4 regions of the Weizmannia sp. FSL W8-0401 genome follow, and region 1 is predicted to be linked to each of the others. Evidence: predicted binding sites of a transcription regulator. Region 1 holds the regulator's gene; each other region holds the start of a gene.
The links. The regulator Rex, encoded in region 1, represses fermentation and respiration genes when NADH is low (regulators of the CRP and FNR family bind a similar motif). The targets are predictions, from matches to a motif close to TTGTGAAATATTTCACAA.
Positions count from the first base shown of each region.

Region 2: the regulator Rex is predicted to act here: its motif matches at 1,100-1,117, upstream of ric (iron-sulfur cluster repair di-iron protein).
Region 3: the regulator Rex is predicted to act here: its motif matches at 1,230-1,247, upstream of adhE (bifunctional acetaldehyde-CoA/alcohol dehydrogenase).
Region 4: the regulator Rex is predicted to act here: its motif matches at 1,100-1,117, upstream of NSU00_RS11855 (formate/nitrite transporter family protein).

Region 1 covers NZ_JBBPAG010000001.1:2,982,361-2,984,565, reverse strand. Annotated here, with positions in the region: gene NSU00_RS14455 (ABC-F family ATP-binding cassette domain-containing protein) at 1-466, opposite strand, end outside; gene NSU00_RS14450 (redox-sensing transcriptional repressor Rex) at 780-1,463, shown strand; gene tatC (twin-arginine translocase subunit TatC) at 1,614-2,205, shown strand, end outside.
Region 2 covers NZ_JBBPAG010000001.1:427,084-429,288, forward strand. Annotated here, with positions in the region: gene ric (iron-sulfur cluster repair di-iron protein) at 337-1,041, opposite strand; gene NSU00_RS02070 (YceI family protein) at 1,238-1,774, opposite strand; gene NSU00_RS02075 (NADH-dependent flavin oxidoreductase) at 2,090-2,205, opposite strand, start outside.
Region 3 covers NZ_JBBPAG010000001.1:713,294-715,498, reverse strand. Annotated here, with positions in the region: gene adhE (bifunctional acetaldehyde-CoA/alcohol dehydrogenase) at 1-1,204, opposite strand, end outside; gene NSU00_RS03290 (magnesium transporter CorA family protein) at 1,615-2,205, opposite strand, start outside.
Region 4 covers NZ_JBBPAG010000001.1:2,404,648-2,406,852, forward strand. Annotated here, with positions in the region: gene NSU00_RS11850 (amino acid ABC transporter ATP-binding protein) at 1-167, shown strand, start outside; gene NSU00_RS11855 (formate/nitrite transporter family protein) at 233-1,069, opposite strand; gene NSU00_RS16080 (DUF2705 family protein) at 1,227-1,637, shown strand; gene pflB (formate C-acetyltransferase) at 2,038-2,205, shown strand, end outside.

The DNA.
Region 1 (2,205 bases):
CAAAACGGAAGCCATGCAGAACGGACCGGATATCCGCTTCGATCTGATATCCGCCTCCATCTTTAAAGCGTGTCTGCAAAGTATCATAAGCGTGCAGCACTTTTTCATACTCCGCCCGGCGGTTATAAATCGCGGGGTCGGCCATTTTTTGTTCATATTCGCGGAGCTGTTTTTCCATATCCAGCAAATCTTTAAAAACCGACATCATTTCGTCCCAAATGGACAAATCTGATTCGAGCCCGGCATTTTGGGCAAGATAACCGATTTCGACACCATTCGGCACAATGATGGAACCTTCGTCATAAGAAAGCTGGCCGGCAATGATTTTCAGCAGGGTCGATTTTCCGGCCCCGTTTCTCCCGACCAAAGCGATCCGGTCTTTTGTTTGGATTTCTAATTTTATATCCGATAAAATAAGTTCAGCGCCATAATATTTTGTGACTTGTTGAACTTGCAGCAACATCATCGTTATGTTCACCTCTATATCATTGTAAGTGTACAGGAAGGCGAACTGCAACTCAACCGGCGTGATCGAAATTTGTCAAAAAACTTTTCACATAAATCCGTAAAAACCCATGAAAAAAATGCTCATTTGTGATATATTTAACATAGTTGGAGAGAGAAAAAGACACATGCAGGCATTTTTTAAAACATATTTTTTCTTTGTTCAGATAGGAGTAATATTATAATGAGGAATGGCAGCGCTGCCATTCCGGAATGGACGCACGATTGGAACCAGCAGCACGAAAAATTTAAGCTTTCAACTTGGGGGATTTCACATGAAGGATGAATCAGTAAAAATACCGCAAGCCACCGCAAAACGGCTTCCATTATATTACCGGTACCTGAGAAATTTATATACACTCGGCAAGCAAAGGGTATCATCGGCGGAACTGAGTGAAGCGGTGAAAGTCGACTCCGCCACGATACGCAGGGATTTTTCCTACTTCGGGGCACTTGGGAAAAAAGGTTATGGTTATAATGTAAAATATTTATTGTCTTTCTTCGGCAAGACGCTGAACCAGGATGAGATCACAAATGTAGCGCTGATTGGCGTGGGGAACCTCGGTACAGCCCTTTTGAATTACAATTTTTCGAAGAATAACAGCGCGCGGATTGTTATGGCATTTGACAATGACCCCGGGAAGGTGGGGAGCCATGTTGGCAATGTGCCTGTTTACAGCATGGACGAATTAAGAGAACGGCTTTGCGCGGAAGATGTAACGGTCGTGATTCTAACGGTCCCCGCTTCCAGTGCGCAGGCGGTGACAGACGAGCTTGCCAGTACGAATGTAAAAGGCGTTTTAAACTTTACGCCTGCCCGGCTGAACGTGCCGCCGGATATCCGTGTCCATCATATTGACCTGGCCGTGGAACTGCAGGCACTGATCTACTTTTTAAAACATTATTCAAATGATGAAGAAAATTTGAAAGAAACAAAAGAGCCGGTTGCGAAGCCATAGCCAAAAAGCTTTTTTTCCGTTATCATAATGGGTACAGGGGGTGGCCCGTTTGAAAACGGAATGCAGGCGCAAATGGAAATGGCCGGGTTTGGCTCTGGCGTGCAAAGGGAAAAGGGCGGATTCCACGCCGGCACTTAAAGGAGAACGGCGATGAATGCGAAAAAAATGCCGGTTACCGGACATATCCAGGAATTGAGAAAGCGGTTAATCACCGTTCTCATTTTCTTTCTGTTCGCCCTGGTTGTTGGCTTTTTTACCGCAAAGCCTGTTATACGTTATTTGCAGCACGCCGAAAATGCCGGCATGTTCACGATGAATGCCTTCAGGGTAACCGATCCCATTAAGGTTTTTATGGAAGTTTCGGTTGTGATCGCATGCCTGTTGACCCTGCCGGTGATTTTGTACCAGCTTTGGGCGTTTATAAGCCCGGGGCTGTATGAGAAAGAAAAGAAACTGACATTAAGTTACATTCCTGTTTCCATCCTGCTTTTTATAGCCGGCGTTTCTTTTTCCTATTTCGTGCTTTGTCCGCTGATGGTGAAGTTTATGATGGGCTTGTCAAATGAAATGGGCATTCGTGCGGTGATCGGGATCAGGGAATATATTCAGTTTCTGCTGGAAATCACGCTTCCGTTTGGCTTTGTGTTCCAAATGCCGGTCGTGGTCCTGTTTCTGACCCAGCTTGGCATCATTACGCCGAGGCTGTTGAAAAAGGCAAGAAAATATGCGTATCTTGCTCTGA
Region 2 (2,205 bases), 2.6 Mb from region 1:
CGAGGTGATGAAAGACAAAAGAGGGTTGCCAGGGCAGCGAAATGTCTTTCATCGGGGTGATGAAAGACAAAAGAAACGCCCGTAAGCAGTGAAACGTCTTTCATCGAGGGTATGAAAGACAAAAGAAGGGCACCTGTGCAACGAAATGTCCTTCATCGAAAGTATGAAAGACAAAAGAAACGCCCGTAAGCAGTGAAACGTCCTTCATCAAGATAATGAAGGACAAAAGGGGAACGAATGCGCAACGAGTTGTTCTTCCCCGAGGCTAGAAAAGAAAAATGAAATGCAAAACCGCCCCTTTTTAAAAGGCTGTCCTCTCAGGCAGCCTTTTAAAAGTCAAACGGCTTCTTCGAGCAACCGCTTGAATAGAATATTATTTTCCAGGTGAATGTGCTGGAATGTATCATTTTCAAAATTTTCAAGGCGTTGGTACACGAGCTGGAATGTACGGCATGCTCCTTCCGGCAATGTATAGTCATTTGTAATTTCGCGGAGCTGGTGCAAAATTTCTCCGACAGCGGCATGTTCCGTTTCAAGATCGGCCAAACCGGCTGTCGCGGCTTTCAGGTTAGCGGCAGATGGATGGCTTTCGTACGCACGAATGGCCGGAAATTGTTCAGCATCTTCTTTTTCAGTATGCGCCAGCAGTTCTGCTCTTAATTGGTTAAACAGTTCATGCACTTCGATGAGATGCGGGTGGTTGCCACCGTGGACGCGCATCACTTTTGTCACATACGGGCTCAAGTTTGGCAGTTCCTCGCGCAAAAACGCATGGTGGGTGGCCTGAATGTGGTTGGCAATTTCCGTATAGCCCGCTTCATTCCAAGTTTTCCCAACGGCTTTTCCGGCATATTGGCCATAAAGATTGCAAATGGCATCAACCAGTTCATCTGCTGACAGGTTGCGCTTTTCCGCTGCTTCTTTCACAGACACATTGCCGCCGCAACAAAAATCGATACGGTTTGCTTTAAACAGATCCGCCGCTTTTGGAAATAAAGTTACAATTTCCCCGACAGTCTGGTTTGTTGTAAAACGTTCCATCGAATTCACTCCTCCATTTCATTGCTGTCTTCATCATAAACCATCAGCACCCGCTTATTTGTGATGCACATCACAAAAATTGAGACAAGTTCTTATTTAGAAAAAAAGCACCCCCAAAATATCCGGGATGTTTTGGCCATAAGAAGCATGATCTGACCAAAGAAAAAAGCGCCAATTTAAATTGGCGCTTCCGCAATTATTCTGCTTTGCTTGCTTCTAATTCCACCGTAAATTTGATTTCATCGCCAACGAGGACACCGCCTGTTTCAAGGGCTGCATTCCAAGTAAGGCCGTAGTTGCTCCGTTTTACGGTCCCTTCTGCACTAAAGCCGGCGGTTTCTGCACCGCTCATCGGGTTTTTCGAAATCCCTTCAAATGTGACTTTAAATGTTTCTTCTTTTGTCACGCCACGGATCGTCAAATCACCGGTGACGTTATATTCATTGTTTCCTGCCTTTGTAACCGACTTGGAGACAAATGTAATTTTCGGATATTGTTCGACATCTAAGAAATCTGCAGAACGAAGATGATTATCGCGGTCATCATTTTTCGTGCTAATGCTGCTGGCATCAATAATAAAAGAAATGTTTGCATCCGTTAAATCCTGGGGATCGGCTTCGAGTTCGACTTCAAAATTTTGAAAAGACCCTTTTACTTTTGAAATCATCATATGTTTTACTGTAAAATCAATGGTGCTGTGTGCATAGTCAACTGCCCATTTTGTTTTTGCCATCATGAATTCCTCCTGTTTTTAAAACTTACTTTTCGTAACTTAGTTTAATATTGTAAGTGAAAAAAGTCAAGAAAACCGAACCTATTTTTTAAAGTGGGTCGGTTTTCTGAATCAGCAGCAGGCAGAAACCTGCATGTTAACGGTGTTTGCGGGAACCAATCCGGGCATGCCGTAAGTTGCGCAAAAGCTGCTAAAGCCCGCAGCAATGTGTGCCAAACTAAGCTGCTAAAGCCCGCAGCAATGTGTGCCAAACTAAGCTGCTAAAGCCTTAGGCCAGATTCGGCAGGCGGAGCAATGCCGTGCAGCAGGCAGATGTCACTCTGCAAACGGGAACCAGCCCGGAATTGAGATGATCATCTTCCACAGCGGTTCCGGAATAACGAGCCGTTCGCGGTCGTCTTTTTGTAACGCGGTTTGAATCGCATCCTTTT
Region 3 (2,205 bases), 2.3 Mb from region 1:
TCCGGCCGGCTTTCATTTTTAAGCCGTATTGTTCAATGACTTCATCATTTGTCGAATGGATCACAGCCGAGTGGCCGAGTCCGCCGAATTCGAGCATGGCTTCTGCAAATTCGAAACCTTGTTTTGTGCTGCTGGCTTTGTAGCAGGCCAAAACCGGGCTCAATTTTTCTCTGGAAAGTGGATAGTCCGGGCCGACGCCTGTAAGTTCAGCAATTAAAATTTTGGTATCTTCCGGGACGTCCACGCCTGCCATTTTTGCAATTTCATAGGCCGGTTTGCCGACAATGGCGCTGTTGACGGATTGCGTCTTTTCATTGATGACGGTTTTCTCAACTTTTTTCTTTTCCGCTTCATTCAGGAAGTAGCAGTGATTTGCAATCAATTCGTTTTTCACATTGTCATAAATTTCTTTGTCGATAATGACAGCCTGTTCCGACGCACAGATCATGCCGTTGTCAAACGTTTTGGACAAAATCAGGTCATTGACGGCGCGTTTGATATCAGCAGATTTTTCAATATAGCAAGGGACGTTTCCCGGCCCGACGCCAAGCGCAGGTTTCCCGCTCGAATAGGCGGACTTTACCATGCCGGAACCGCCCGTGGCAAGAATCAGCGAAATACCCGCATGTTTCATCAATTGCTGTGTCGCTTCAATGGCCGGTTTTTCGATCCATTGGATGCAGTTTTCCGGGGCGCCGGCTTTCACAGCAGCGTCAAGCATCACTTTTGCGGCATGACTGCTGCATTTTTGTGCGGACGGATGGAACGCGAAAATAATTGGGTTGCGTGTTTTAATGGCAATTAATGCTTTAAACATCGTGGTTGATGTCGGGTTCGTTACAGGAGTGACCCCGGCAATCACGCCGACCGGTTCCGCAAATTTAACAATCCCTTCATTATTGTTTTCGTCAATGATGCCGACTGTTTTGTTATATTTAATGTTGTGATAGATGTATTCTGTTGCAAACAAGTTTTTTGTCATTTTGTCTTCATATACGCCGCGCCCTGTTTCTTCCACGGCCATTTTGGCGAGCACCATATGCTGTTCCAACCCTGCAAGCGCCATTTGTTTTACGATATTGTCCACTTGCGCCTGATCCAGTTCCATAAATTCACGCAGTGCTTTTTGGCCTTTGACGACGAGGGAATTTACCATTTCCGTCATTTGTGCGGATTTGCCAACAACTTTTTCATCAATTGCCATGATCGTGGCCCCCATTCTGGTGATTTTGTGAAGAATTTCACATAAAGGGTAAAAAATAAAGTTTGTGAATAATTTCACATGATTTTCTGCTGTTTTTCAATATTTCTTTTCTTTATGGCTCTATTATATGCGATTTCACATGCTATGGCTGTGTCAGATTGGTGACAAATGAATAAATCATTTATAAACTTTTTTCTTTCAAATATTGCTTTCCAGCCGTGATTCAATTAAAATAAGTTTTTCCCGCCTTTTTACATTGTAAGTGCTTCCATTTTATATTTGCATATTTATGCAGAATTCAGTATAGAAATTGCCGTAAAAAAACCGCTTCTCGTTTGTGAAACCTGCACATTCACAAGAAAAAAACAGAAAAGGAGATGAATTTTATGCAAATCCATCTCCCGGGTATGTTAGAAATATCTTTTTTTCCAAAAAATGAGGGCTGTGACACTGGAAAGAACCAGAGAGACCAAAAACGCCAGCCAAAAACCATGGGGGCTTGATTGCCACGGCAGGCCGTGAAGATTCATTCCGAAAAAGCTGGATACCACCGTTGGCAGGGAAAGGATAATCGTGACCGTCGTCAAAAATTTCATCACGCTGTTCACGTTATTGGAAATGACAGAAGCATAGGCATCCATCATACCACTTAAAATATTGCTGTGGATTTCACACATTTCGATTGCCTGTTTGACTTCAATCATGACGTCATCCAGTAAGTCCATGTCATCTTCATATACTTTTAGGAAATGCTGCCGTGTCATTTTTTCCATGACGATTTTATTGGCTTTTAATGAGGTCGTAAAATACACGAGTGTCTTTTCAAGTCTCAGCAGTTCGAACAGTTCCTCGTTTCGCATCGATTCGTGCAATTCGCGTTCGATCAGGCTTGATCTGCGGTCGATATATTTCAAATAGTTTAAATAATAACTTGCAACTTCATATAGAATTTGAAGGGTAAATCTGGTTTTCATGTAGGTGTAAAACCCGCGCACCCGTCT
Region 4 (2,205 bases), 580 kb from region 1:
TGACAATGGCCGTTGTGACACACGAAATGCGGTTTGCCCGCGAAGTTGCGGACAAGGTGATATTTATGGATGGCGGCGTCATCCTGGAGCAAGGCAAACCGGAAGAAGTGTTCCATCATCCAAAAAACGCACGGACCAAGCAATTCCTGCAGCTGATCCAAAGCTGACGGGCCGGAGCGGTTAATCCCATATTAAAAAGAGCTGCCTGAATAAAAGGCAGCTCTTTTTAATATTACTTGATTTTTTCAGCAGAAAAAGGGGATACGGTGTGTGTGTCCACAACAGCAACCGGCACCTTTTCTTTTTTCTTTGACGTTAAGAAGGCGTACATGGCACCGACAAAGACGCCGCCGCCAATCATATTTCCGAGCGTTACCACGCCGAGGTTGTGCAAAATGCCAACGAGTGTAATCGTATCCGGGTGCGGGGCAGCAAGTGCGAGCGCGAACAGCACCATATTGGCAATGCTGTGTTCGTAGCCTGAAATGACGAAGCCAAACACGAGCAGCATCATCGAAGCGATTTTAGCCCCGTCCCCCTTTACGTTTATCGGAACCCAGAACCCTAAACAAACAAGCCAGTTACAAAGGATCGAACGGAAAAACATTTGGGCTGTTGTCAGGCTGATTTTTCCGCCCACAACCGACATTAAAAACTGGCTGTTATCCGAATCCGCATAGAGTCCGCTGTAATGGATAAACAGCGCGAAAATCGCCGCCCCCATCAAATTTCCGGCATACGTTGCCACCCAGTTTGTGAGCGCATCTTTCCAAGTTGTCGCTTTTTTTACCGTGCTCATCGTCATCATCATCGTATTGCCGGTAAATAGCTCGCCGCCGCCAAACATAATAAGCACGAGCGCTGCACCGAAAAATATGGAAGCCATAAAGGAAGTAACCGGAGACTTCGCATCAAAAAATGGCTCGGCAAGACGGTAACAAATAATAATGGCAAAACCGATAAACATACTTGCCAACACTGCTTTTGTCACATAACGAAGCAGGGATTCTTCCAGATATTTTTTCTTATTTAACGCCATTTGAACAACAGATTCAACGGCCTCGTACATAAACACCATCTCCAACTGAAAAATGTTAAATTGTGAAAAACATCACAAACAACTGCCTTTCTATCATATCCCCTTTTTCCCTGTTTGTGTTTGTATATATTTTGAACGTTTATGAAGCGATTACACAGGAAGGGGCTTTTGACAGCTATCATTACTGGTGTTCATTGGCTGCCAGTGCCTTATCAATTTGATCAGGGTTTTTTGGGGGCAAGTGAATGTAAATAATGGAATGGGAATATTGCTATTCAGTTATTTTTTGATGATCTATGTTATCATCAGCCTCCAGTCTCTTTTGAAAATGTTTTTAAATTCCCGCATTGCGTTTCTGATCGTCAATATTTATATCGTTTTTTCCTGCATTTCAATTAGTGAAAAAGGGCTGCCAAAGTATATTTATTATTTATCCCTTAGTAATTACGGAATGGGTTTCAAACAAAATTTAGGCAAAGTGAATAGCTTATATACAGACGATTTAAATATTCATTACAGTATATTTATTTTACTCGTTTTAGAAGTTGCCATTCTAATTGCATCAGCGCTTAAAGTTAAAAAAATGGATGTCATATAGGGGGGAATACCATGATCCAGCTTATAAATGTAAGCAAAAAATTCAAGCTTACACGAAAAATATACCGCAACCGTTTTCATCTGGCTGTGTCGATTTTGTGAAATATTGAGCATGTTACCAAATCACAAACTCTCCTCAAGAAAAATAATCATATGAAAAACTGATCAATTTGTGTTATAACACGCTTTCATCGCATTTTTCTATTATATATATACGGCCAAATGTTTTGAACATTCTTTGACAACTGCATTTTCCGGCCCTAAAATGTGAACGCTATCACTATCTTTTTAAAATCGCCCGTGCTAAAATGAAAGCGTAATAAGAAATGTTCACTATTTAACAAACAAACATCCAATTCTGAAGGCAGCTCATTAATAGGCTTAAAGGAGGCCAATTTAAAATGACTGAACAATTGCTGACAAAAGCACCGCTCTCCAAAAAACAATGGGAAGGCTTTAAAGGAGGAAACTGGCAAAAAGAAATCGACGTAAGGGACTTTATTTTGAAAAATGTAACCCCTTACGAAGGCGATGAAAGCTTCCTTGCCGGTCCGACTGAAGCCACTTTA